3 regions of the Mesorhizobium sp. M0816 genome follow, and region 1 is predicted to be linked to each of the others. Evidence: predicted binding sites of a transcription regulator. Region 1 holds the regulator's gene; each other region holds the start of a gene.
What was found. The regulator LexA, encoded in region 1, represses DNA repair genes until DNA is damaged. The targets are predictions, from matches to a motif close to TGTTCNNNNTGTGTTCNG.
Positions count from the first base shown of each region.

Region 2: a site for LexA is predicted at 1,862-1,879, ahead of uvrA (excinuclease ABC subunit UvrA). Genes of this name have one in related genera too.
Region 3: a site for LexA is predicted at 1,907-1,924, ahead of NKI17_RS20995 (single-stranded DNA-binding protein). Genes of this name have one in related genera too.

Region 1 covers NZ_JAMYOT010000021.1:88,450-91,727, reverse strand. The annotation lists gene NKI17_RS26830 (ComEC/Rec2 family competence protein) at 1-845, shown strand, start outside; gene lexA (transcriptional repressor LexA) at 839-1,573, opposite strand; gene kynU (kynureninase) at 2,021-3,268, shown strand.
Region 2 covers NZ_JAMYOT010000013.1:75,422-78,699, reverse strand. The annotation lists gene uvrA (excinuclease ABC subunit UvrA) at 1-1,712, opposite strand, end outside; gene NKI17_RS21020 (hypothetical protein) at 2,409-2,807, opposite strand; gene NKI17_RS21015 (ATP-dependent Clp protease proteolytic subunit) at 2,804-3,278, opposite strand, start outside.
Region 3 covers NZ_JAMYOT010000013.1:71,942-75,219, forward strand. The annotation lists gene NKI17_RS20980 (hypothetical protein) at 1-31, shown strand, start outside; gene NKI17_RS20985 (MarC family protein) at 106-735, shown strand; gene NKI17_RS20990 (OsmC family protein) at 744-1,169, opposite strand; gene NKI17_RS20995 (single-stranded DNA-binding protein) at 1,293-1,805, opposite strand; gene NKI17_RS21000 (cupin domain-containing protein) at 2,015-2,404, shown strand; gene NKI17_RS21005 (ArsR/SmtB family transcription factor) at 2,488-2,802, shown strand; gene NKI17_RS21010 (SRPBCC family protein) at 2,829-3,278, shown strand, end outside.

The sequences.
Region 1 (3,278 bases):
TCAGCGCGCTGGCGATGCCGTTCGGTGCGGATGGCCCTTTCCTCTATGTCATGGGCAAGGGGCTGACGGCGATGATCGCCCTGTCCGGGTGGATCTCGGAGCGCTCGCCGATCGATGCGGTCGGGCTGATTTCGCTGAGATCCGTCCTTCTGGTGACGATCGCCCTCGTCATTGCCAGCATGGCGACGACCTGGTTGCGGCTGGCGGCACTTCCTTTTGCGCTCGCCGGCTTGCTGACGACAACGCAGACACGCATACCCGACGTATTGGTCTCGGAGGACGCGCGGCTGGTCGCGCTGCCGATCGGCAGCGGTGAACTCGCGGTCAACCGGGCACGCCCGAATGAGTTCACCATCGACAACTGGAAACGCGCGCTCACATCAGAGGCCATCGTCGCGCCGGAAACGCCTGGAAAGAACGACCCGCAATTCGACATTGCCGATCCGGCCGACCTACCGCCGGGCATGCCGTTCATTTGCACGGACGGCCTCTGCCTTGCCAGGCATCCATCCGGCGCGATCATCGCGCAAGCCAAGGACCGCGATACTGCGCGGCCAGCCTGCGCCTTTGCCAGCTTGATCGTCATCGACGACGCCACCGCCCATAACCCCTGCTACTACGACCGGCTGGTCCTCGTCGTCACCAAACGGCAACTGGCGCGCGCGGGAAGTGCCGCCGTCTATTTCGATCCACAAGCGGCAACACGCGCCGAGATCCGCTTCGCCGTCGAAAAATCATACCGGCCCTGGCACGTGCAGCGGAAATTTTCACGCGCGGCACGGGGCCTGCCGCCATACCGCAGGGCCGACAACCCCAAAGCCGGCGCCAAGGGCGGAGCTCAGTAGCGGCGGATCAGTCCGACGAGCTTGCCCTGCACCTTGACCCTGTCTGGTCCGAAGATGCGCGTCTCGTAGGCCGGATTGGCGGCTTCCAGGGCGATCGAGGCGCCCTTGCGGCGGAACCGCTTCAGCGTCGCTTCCTCCTCGTCGACCAGTGCCACCACGATCTCACCGGGGCTCGCCGTATCGGCATTGCGGATGATCACCGTGTCGCCGTCGAAAATGCCAGCCTCGATCATCGAATCGCCTTTGACCTCGAGCGCATAATGCTCGCCGCCCATGATCATATCCGGCGGCACCGAAATCGAATGCGTCTGGTGCTGGATGGCATCGATCGGCACACCGGCCGCGATGCGGCCCATTACCGGGATCGAAACGGCGGCGACGACATCGTCGTCATTGCCGGCTGCAGGGACACGCGACGATGTCGGCTTGCCCTGCCGAGGGGCGCCTTGCCCAAGGCTGCCCTGGATGACACTCGGCGAGAACTTGCGTGCCGCATTGAGGCCGGGGGCGATCGAGTCAGGCAGGCGTAGCACCTCCAGCGCACGGGCCCGGTTGGGCAAACGGCGAATGAAGCCGCGCTCCTCCAGCGCCGTAATCAGCCGGTGGATTCCGGATTTGGAAGCCAGATCGAGCGCTTCCTTCATCTCGTCGAATGAAGGCGGGATACCGCTTTCCTTCAACCTTTCGTGGATGAACATAAGCAGTTCGTGTTGTTTGCGTGTCAGCATAGCGACCCCCAACAGAATCAGAAAAACAAACCCAGAACAAACACTATCTGTTCCAGTTGTGTTCCGCAACTGTTTAAAGTTTAATGAATGCGTTAAGGCTCGGGAAACAAACGACGTCCCCTACCGGCGTACCGCATTTTCACCGCCGCGAGCCTCATCGCCTTGATTCTGCTTTCGTTTGCGCCCTTCTGGCCTCCTAGAAGGCGGCACTGGCATCGGCCGTCGGTCGGCAAAAGGCACGGAATTGAACCCGTATCGACTGTGCGGTTTGGTCAATGCACCGTGAACGAAACGAATTCAAAACGCCAACCTCGGGTTAAGTCCCGGTTTCCACCGCCTGGTCAGGCTGCTTCTCGCCGGTGGAGCCTTGCTGCGCGCAACCAGGTAATGGAAGAACAGTCGATGCGTGTCCGGCGTTGCGTTGGATCTTGGGGGAGCAGACAAATCATGACAGGAATTCCCGATCTCGTGGCCATAAAGGCGATGGATGCCGCGGATCCGTTGCGCGCGATGCGCGACCGCTTTGTGTTGCCGCAAGGAGTGATCTATCTCGACGGCAATTCGCTAGGAGCTGCTTCACGTGCCGCTTTCGATGAACTGCACAAGGCCGCGACCGAAGAATGGTCGCATGATCTCATCCGCGCATGGAACACGGCCGGCTGGTTCAACATGCCGCTTGAACTTGGCGACCAGCTCGGGCGCCTGATCGGTGCCGCGGCCGGCCAGACGGTGGTCTGCGACACGACATCGGTCAACATCTACAAGCTGCTGCACGCCGCCATGGCCATGCGACCGGAGCGGCAGGTCATCGTCGCCGAGGGCGATAGTTTTCCGACGGACCTCTACATGGCCGAGGGTGTGGTTTCGACGCGAAAAGATACGCTGCTGCGCCTCTCGGGGGTCGACGCGCCGACCATCGAAGAGCTGATCGACGAACGCACCGCCGTGGTGCTGGTCAACCACGTCAACTATAAGTCGGGCGAACTGCGCGACATGCCGGCGCTGACGCGCAGGGCTCAGGAAGCCGGGGCGATGATCGTCTGGGATCTCTGCCACACCGCCGGCGCGATGCCAGTCGAACTCGACAAGGCAAACGCCGATTTTGCCGTTGGCTGCACCTACAAATATCTGAATGGCGGCCCGGGCGCGCCTGCCTTCATCTATGCGGCTGAGCGGCATCTTTCCGACATCCAGCAGCCGCTCACCGGCTGGTGGGGCCATGCACGGCCCTTCGCCTTCGAGCCAGGCTATGCGGCCGGCACCGGCATCCGCCGGTTTCTGTGCGGCACGCAGCCGGTCCTGTCGATGCGCACGCTGAAGGGCGCGCTCGACATCTGGAACGATGTCGACATGACGGCGGTGCGCAAGAAGAGCATCGCACTGGCGGATCTGTTCATCGAGCTTGTCGAGGCAAAGTGCGGCACTTACGGGCTCACGCTCGAAAGCACGCGCGATGGGGAAAAACGCGGCAGCCAGATTTCATTCATGCATGAGCATGGCTACCAGGTCATGCGCGCGCTGATCGAACGTGGCGTGATCGGCGATTTTCGCGCGCCATCGACCATGCGCTTCGGCTTCACCCCGCTCTATGTCGGCTATGCCGATGTCTGGCAGGCCGTCGAAGTGCTTGAGGACATCCTGCGCACCGGTGCGTGGAAGGAAGCGCGCTTCGCCATCAAGGCGGCTGTCACTTGAGATTGATGCG
Region 2 (3,278 bases), on a different contig from region 1:
TCCTCGTCATGCTCGACGACGATGACCGTGTTGCCGATGTCGCGCAGATGCTTCAGCGTGTCGAGCAGGCGGGCATTGTCGCGCTGGTGCAGGCCGATCGACGGCTCGTCGAGCACATAGAGCACGCCGGTCAGGCCGGAGCCGATCTGCGAAGCCAGCCGGATGCGCTGGCTCTCGCCGCCCGACAACGTGCCGGAGTTGCGCGACAGCGTCAGATAGTCGAGACCGACATCGTTGAGGAAGCGCAGCCGCTCGCGGATTTCCTTGAGCACGCGCACCGCGATCTCATTCTGCTTGTCGTTGAGCGATGCAGGCAGGTCGGTGAACCACTGGTCGGCCTTGCGGATCGACAGCTCGGTGACCTCGCCAATGTGCTTGCCGGCGATTTTGACCGCGAGCGCCTCGGGCTTCAGCCGATAGCCGCGGCAGGCCGGGCAGGGCGTGGCCGACATGAAGCGCTCGATCTCCTCGCGCATCCAGGCGGATTCCGTTTCCTTCCAGCGGCGCTCGAGGTTGGGGATGACGCCCTCGAAGGTTTTCGTCGTCTTGTAGGAGCGCAGGCCGTCATCGTAATGGAAGGTGATTTCGCGCTCGCCGGTGCCGTGCAGGACGGCTTGCTTTGCCTCCTCGCTCAAATCCTTGAACTTGTCGCCGAGCTTGAAGCCATAGGCAACGCCCAGCGCTTCCAGCGTCTGCGCATAGTAGGGCGAACTCGACTTCGCCCAAGGGCTGACGGCGCCGGCCCGCAGCGAGACATTCTCGTCGGGCACGACCAGGCTGGCATCAATGGCGCGTTGGCTGCCGAGCCCGTCGCAGGTCGGGCAGGCGCCGAACGGATTGTTGAAGGAGAATAGCCTGGGCTCGATCTCGGGAATGGTGAAGCCGGATACCGGGCAGGCGAACTTTTCCGAGAACAGCATGCGTTCATGCGTCTCGTTCTTCGATTTGTTGACCGAATCCTCGCCGGTCTGGCTGGCGTCGAGCGGCTTGTCGGCAAATTCCGCCACCGCCAGCCCGTCGGCCAGCTTCAGCGCGGTCTCGATGGAATCGGCGAGCCGCGTCGCCAGATCGCCGCGCACGACGATGCGGTCGACGACGACGTCGATGTCGTGCTTGTACTTCTTGTCCAGCGCCGGCACGTCGGCGATCTCATAGAAGACGCCATCGACCTTGACGCGCTGAAAACCCTTCTTCTGCAGCTCCAGCAGCTCCTTGCGGTACTCGCCTTTGCGGCCGCGCACCATCGGCGCCAGGATGAACAGCCGGGTGCCTTCCACGACTGCAAGCACCCGGTCGACCATCTGCGAGACCGTCTGGCTCTCGATCGGCAGGCCGGTGGCCGGCGAATAGGGTACACCGACGCGGGCGAACAAAAGCCGCATATAATCGTAGATCTCGGTGACGGTGCCGACCGTCGAACGTGGGTTCTTCGAGGTGGTCTTCTGCTCGATGGAGATGGCTGGCGACAGGCCGTCGATCTGGTCGACGTCCGGCTTCTGCATCATTTCGAGGAATTGCCGTGCATAGGCCGAAAGGCTCTCGACATAGCGGCGCTGGCCCTCGGCGTAGATGGTGTCGAAGGCAAGCGACGACTTGCCCGACCCCGACAGGCCGGTCATGACGATCAGGCTGTCACGCGGCAGGTCGAGATCGACATTCTTCAGATTGTGTTCGCGTGCCCCGCGAATGGAGAGATATTTATGGTCGGCCATCGCCGGTCGCCGCCTCAGAATCTGGAATTCGTGGGATGGGCGGGTTTTCCCGACCACCCCCTATGTAGGCAATTTCGCCGCCTTTTCGAGAGACGCCACAACTCTCGACCAAAGCGTTTAACCGCCTTTCGCGCGAACGGGCAAGCGGAAAGAACAAAGGCCGAACACGCTCCTGACAAAAGCTGCCCGTGGGGCCGGCTTCCCAAAACGTCTCGCGATCACATTTTTCGGTAATCGGCTATTCAAGGTTGACGTCCCTGCACCGTGGGGGCAGACTCCAGACGTCAACGAAGCCGGCCGTCTTTCGATGGCCTCGCGGCCTGGGGCTAGCCTGCGAGACGCCGCGGGTTATGCGATGAGCGCTTCGACGACGACAGTCGCAACCAACAGAAGGAGAGCAGAGGCATGACTCCACCGGATTGTTCGTTGAGGCTCCACGTGTCGCTGGAGCCGCGGCAGGTATAAGTGGCCAGGGTCAGGCGTTTTCGCTGCCCGCCAAACGGACCTGCTGATCCCCATAAAATCAGAGACTGCTAGTCGGATCGTCGGCTGAATGCCGCGAAGCATCCGAAATAAAATGCCGGCAGTACACTCCCGGCAATTTGGATTTCAGATCCAAGAAGCCCCGTCAGTTGCAAACGCAATGGCGGGGCTGTTCGTTTGAAGCGCAATATTTGTGGTTCACACCAGGCGAGCTTAGCGGCTGGAGGGCCTGATCCCGCCGGTAGCGACATCGATGGTGATGCTACCGGAAATCCGAACGTCGGTATCGCCAATCTTGAAGGTGCCGTTGCCGCTGCCTGGAGCCATATCGTCAGGCTCAGGCCGCGGCGCTGGCTCGGCGATGCGATAATCGCTGGTCACACCGGGCAGGGCGCCCTTTTGCGAAGACATCGAATTATCTTGGGCAAGTGCCATACCCACCAGCATGTTCGTGCCGGCTACGGTAGCGATAGCAAGGCATAACAGGCTGGACGAGCGGCTGGCGGTCATCGCCGGACTATAGTGCCGCGATAGCGGCAAGACCAGACCGATGTCGCTGAAATTGCGGGCGCTCAATCGCGTCAGTTCCGTCCGCCGGCCCGGCTCGTTCATGCGGCCTGCTTGCGAGTGTCGAAAACATGGTCGACGAGGCCCCAATCCTTGGCCTCCTGCGCGGTCATGAAAAAGTCGCGGTCGAGCGTGCGTTCCACTTCTTCGTAGGTGCGGCCGCAATGGCGGGCGTAAAGATCGGTCATGCGCCGCTTGGTGCGAAGGATGCCCTCGGCATGGCGCTGGATATCGGAGGCTTGGCCCTGGAAACCGCCGAGAGGCTGATGCAGCACGATGCTGGTGTTGGGTAGCGCGATCCGCCGCCCCGGTGTGCCGGCCATCAAAAGGAACGAGGCCATCGAGGCGGCGAAGCCCATACAAACCGTGGAGACCGGGCAACTGATATACTGCATCGTATCGTAGATCGCGAAACCGCTGGTCACCACGCCACCCGGCGAGTTGATGTAGAGCGAGACCTCCTTGTCGGGATTGTCGGATTCCAACGACAGAAGCTGGGCGCAGACCAGCGCCGAG
Region 3 (3,278 bases), on a different contig from region 1:
GTTTCTGGCGCGCCGGGCCGTCAGCCCCTGATCCGCGCGGTTTCCACTGCCTCCGCTTTGCTCTACCAATCCCGTTATCCGGCTTTGCCGGCGGGGAGGGTCAGCATGCCGAGCTTCGACAGCCTGTTCAACGCCTTCGTCACCATACTGGTGACGATCGATCCGCCCGGCCTGGCGCCGCTCTTCCTCGCCGTGACCCGCGGCATGAACCGCGAGGAGCGCAACCAGGTCTCCGTGCGCGCGTCGGTCATCGCCTTCCTGGTAATGGCGTTGTTCGCAATCGCCGGCGCGTCGATCCTGTCAGTCTTCGGCATCACTCTGCCGGCCTTCCGCGTCGCCGGCGGCTTTCTGTTGTTCTTCATCGCCTTCGAAATGGTGTTCGAGCGCCGACAGGACCGCAAGGAGAAGATCGGCGACGTCGCCATCACCAGGGACATGATCCACAACATCGCCGCCTTTCCGCTGGCGATCCCGCTTATTGCCGGTCCCGGCGCGATTTCGGCGACCGTCCTGCTCTCAAGCTCGTTTCAGGGTTTGGGCGCGCAGACAGCCCTTGTCGGCATCATCGCCATCTGCCTCGTCATCACCTACCTGGTGTTCGTGCTGTCAGAGCGCATCGACCGTATCCTCGGCCAAACCGGCCGTTCGATCCTGACAAGGCTGCTCGGCGTCATCCTGGCGGCGCTCGCCGTACAGTTCGTCGCCGACGGCATCAAGGCGCTGATGGCGACGTAGGAACAGCCCTACTTCGCTGTCGTTTCAATGACTTCGAAGTCGTGGGTAATCTCGGCAGTCTTGGCCATCATTGCCGAGGCTGAGCAGTATTTCTCGATCGAAAGCCCGATCGCCCGCTTCACCTTGTCGTGTGATAGCGCCCGGCCCTTGACGACAAAATGCATGTGAATGCGGGTGAATACTCTGGGATCGGCTTCTGCACGGTCGGCATCGAGTTCGACTACGCAATCTTCGACCGCCTCGCGCCCCTTTTCGAGGATATGGACCACGTCATAGGCCGAGCAGCCGCCGGTGCCGATCAGCACCAGTTCCATTGGGCTCGGCCCCGGCGTCTTGCCCTCCGGCCCGAACGCAGTGCCTAGCACCAGCTTGTGCCCACTGGCGGACTCGCCAACGAAAGTGCGCTCCTCGACCCATTTGACCCTTGCCTTCACCTGATACGTCCTTTCACCGCTCAAACGCACAACGTCCCGAAAATCCAAGACAGATTTTCGGGACGCCATTTCGTGGCCAAGGTGCCGGCGCTTTTCGCCGCAAGGGCAGTCCGCCCCGAGAAATCAGAACGGGATTTCGTCGTCCAGCTCGCGCGACGAACCACCGCCGCCGCCCTTGTTGGCGCCACCGCGATTGAAACTTTCGCCCGGGCCGGACTGGCCGAAATCGGAACCGCGGCTCGCACCACCACCGGCATAGTTGCCGACCTGGCCCCCGCCCTCGCCCCGCGCATCGAGCATCTGCAGCTCGCCGCGGAATTTCTGCAACACGACTTCGGTCGTATAGCGGTCATTGCCGGTCTGGTCCTGCCATTTGCGCGTCTGCAGCTGGCCCTCGACATAGACCTTCATGCCCTTCTTCAGATACTGCTCGGCCACCTTGGCGATCTGGTCGTTGAAGATCACGACATTGTGCCACTCGGTCTTTTCCTTGCGCTCTCCGGATGTCTTGTCGCGCCAGCTTTCCGACGTCGCGATGCGGATGTTGACGACCGGGTCACCCGAATTCAAGCGGCGGATTTCAGGGTCCGCCCCGAGGTTGCCCACCAGAATGACCTTGTTGACGCTACCCGCCATGATACTTCTCCGCACTCATCCGAAACCAGATTTCTGTCGCTGCACCTTACAGGCTATGGACAATCCCTGCCTGCCGTCGCTGCCTTTTCCCACAACGTTTTTGTTCTCTTTTCGTTCTATAGGAGAGGCCCTGCACTGTCAATAGTTGTCAGTAAGAAGTAGTGTCTTGGTGTCGAATTTCCACAGACCATGGGATCGAGGCGAACTCAATGAAGATGGTCGCGCATGACGATCAGCCGCAAGAAGAATGGCGGACGGGAGTAAAGACCCGCATGCATGTCTCGGCCTGCAACGGCGCAACTCAACTTTGCATATTCGAACAATGGGTCGAACCCACGGTTGGCGCCCCGACACATTGGCACCCGGTCGAGGAAGTGCTTACCGTCATCGCTGGCAGGGCCGAGATGTGGATCGACGAAGAGCATCTCGTCTTGACTGCCGGACAGTCGCTTGTTGTTGCCGCGCACAGGCAACATGGCTTCCGCAACGTCGGCTCCGAATTGCTTCATATTCATGCTGTGCTCGCGTCACCAGTTTTCGAGGCGACGTTCAACGGATCCCCCGACATGGTGAGACGCTGGCTTCCAGCGAGTTTGTAAAAACCTCGCCTGTCTTAAAAAACACCGCCTGTCTTAAAAAACACGGCTTGCCAAACCGATAAGTATTGACTTATGCTTTCGGCATGATCGAAGCAGACATTTTTCGGGCACTAGCGGATCCAACGCGTCGCGCCGTCTATGAGCGGCTCGCCGACGGCGAGATGACGGTGTCGGAACTGCGCACTGGCATACCGGTATCGCAGCCGGCGGTATCGCAACATCTCGCAGTGCTGCGCGGCGCCGGCCTCGTGGTCGAGCGCCGGGCCGGTCGCAATGCCTATTACCGCGTCGATCCGAAGGGGCTTGCGCCACTGCTCGGCTGGATCGAACGCTACCGTGCGTTCTGGCCAGAGCGCATCGAAAGACTCAAGACGGTTTTGAAGGACATGGACCAATGACCAGCCGAGGCACAGAACGCGCCGAAATGGCCGCAGACAAGATCGAGTTCGAGTGCGAGCTGCCCGAACCGCCGGAAAAGGTGTGGCGGGCGCTGACGGTGCCGGACCTGCTCGCGGCCTGGATGATGCCGAACGACATCAAGCCCGAAATCGGCAACCGCTTTGCCTTTAAAGCGCCGAATGCGCCGATCGAGTGCGAAATCCTCGACGCGGATCCCGGACGGCTGCTGCGCTATTCCTGGCGGGAGCGGCCGGCGCCCGGCGATACGCAGGTGCCGCCCGGCAGCCCCCTGGACAGCGCAATGAACGACAGCCCAGTGGACAGCATCGTCACCTTTACGCTCGACCGCACCGTTTCCGGCGGCACGCATCTGCGCATCGTCCATGATGGTTTTGCTCGGGCAGCAGTGCCGGAGATCGCGATGGCAGGCGCCGGTTGCCGGCTTTCGTTTGAAGCGCGCACTCCCAGACACAAG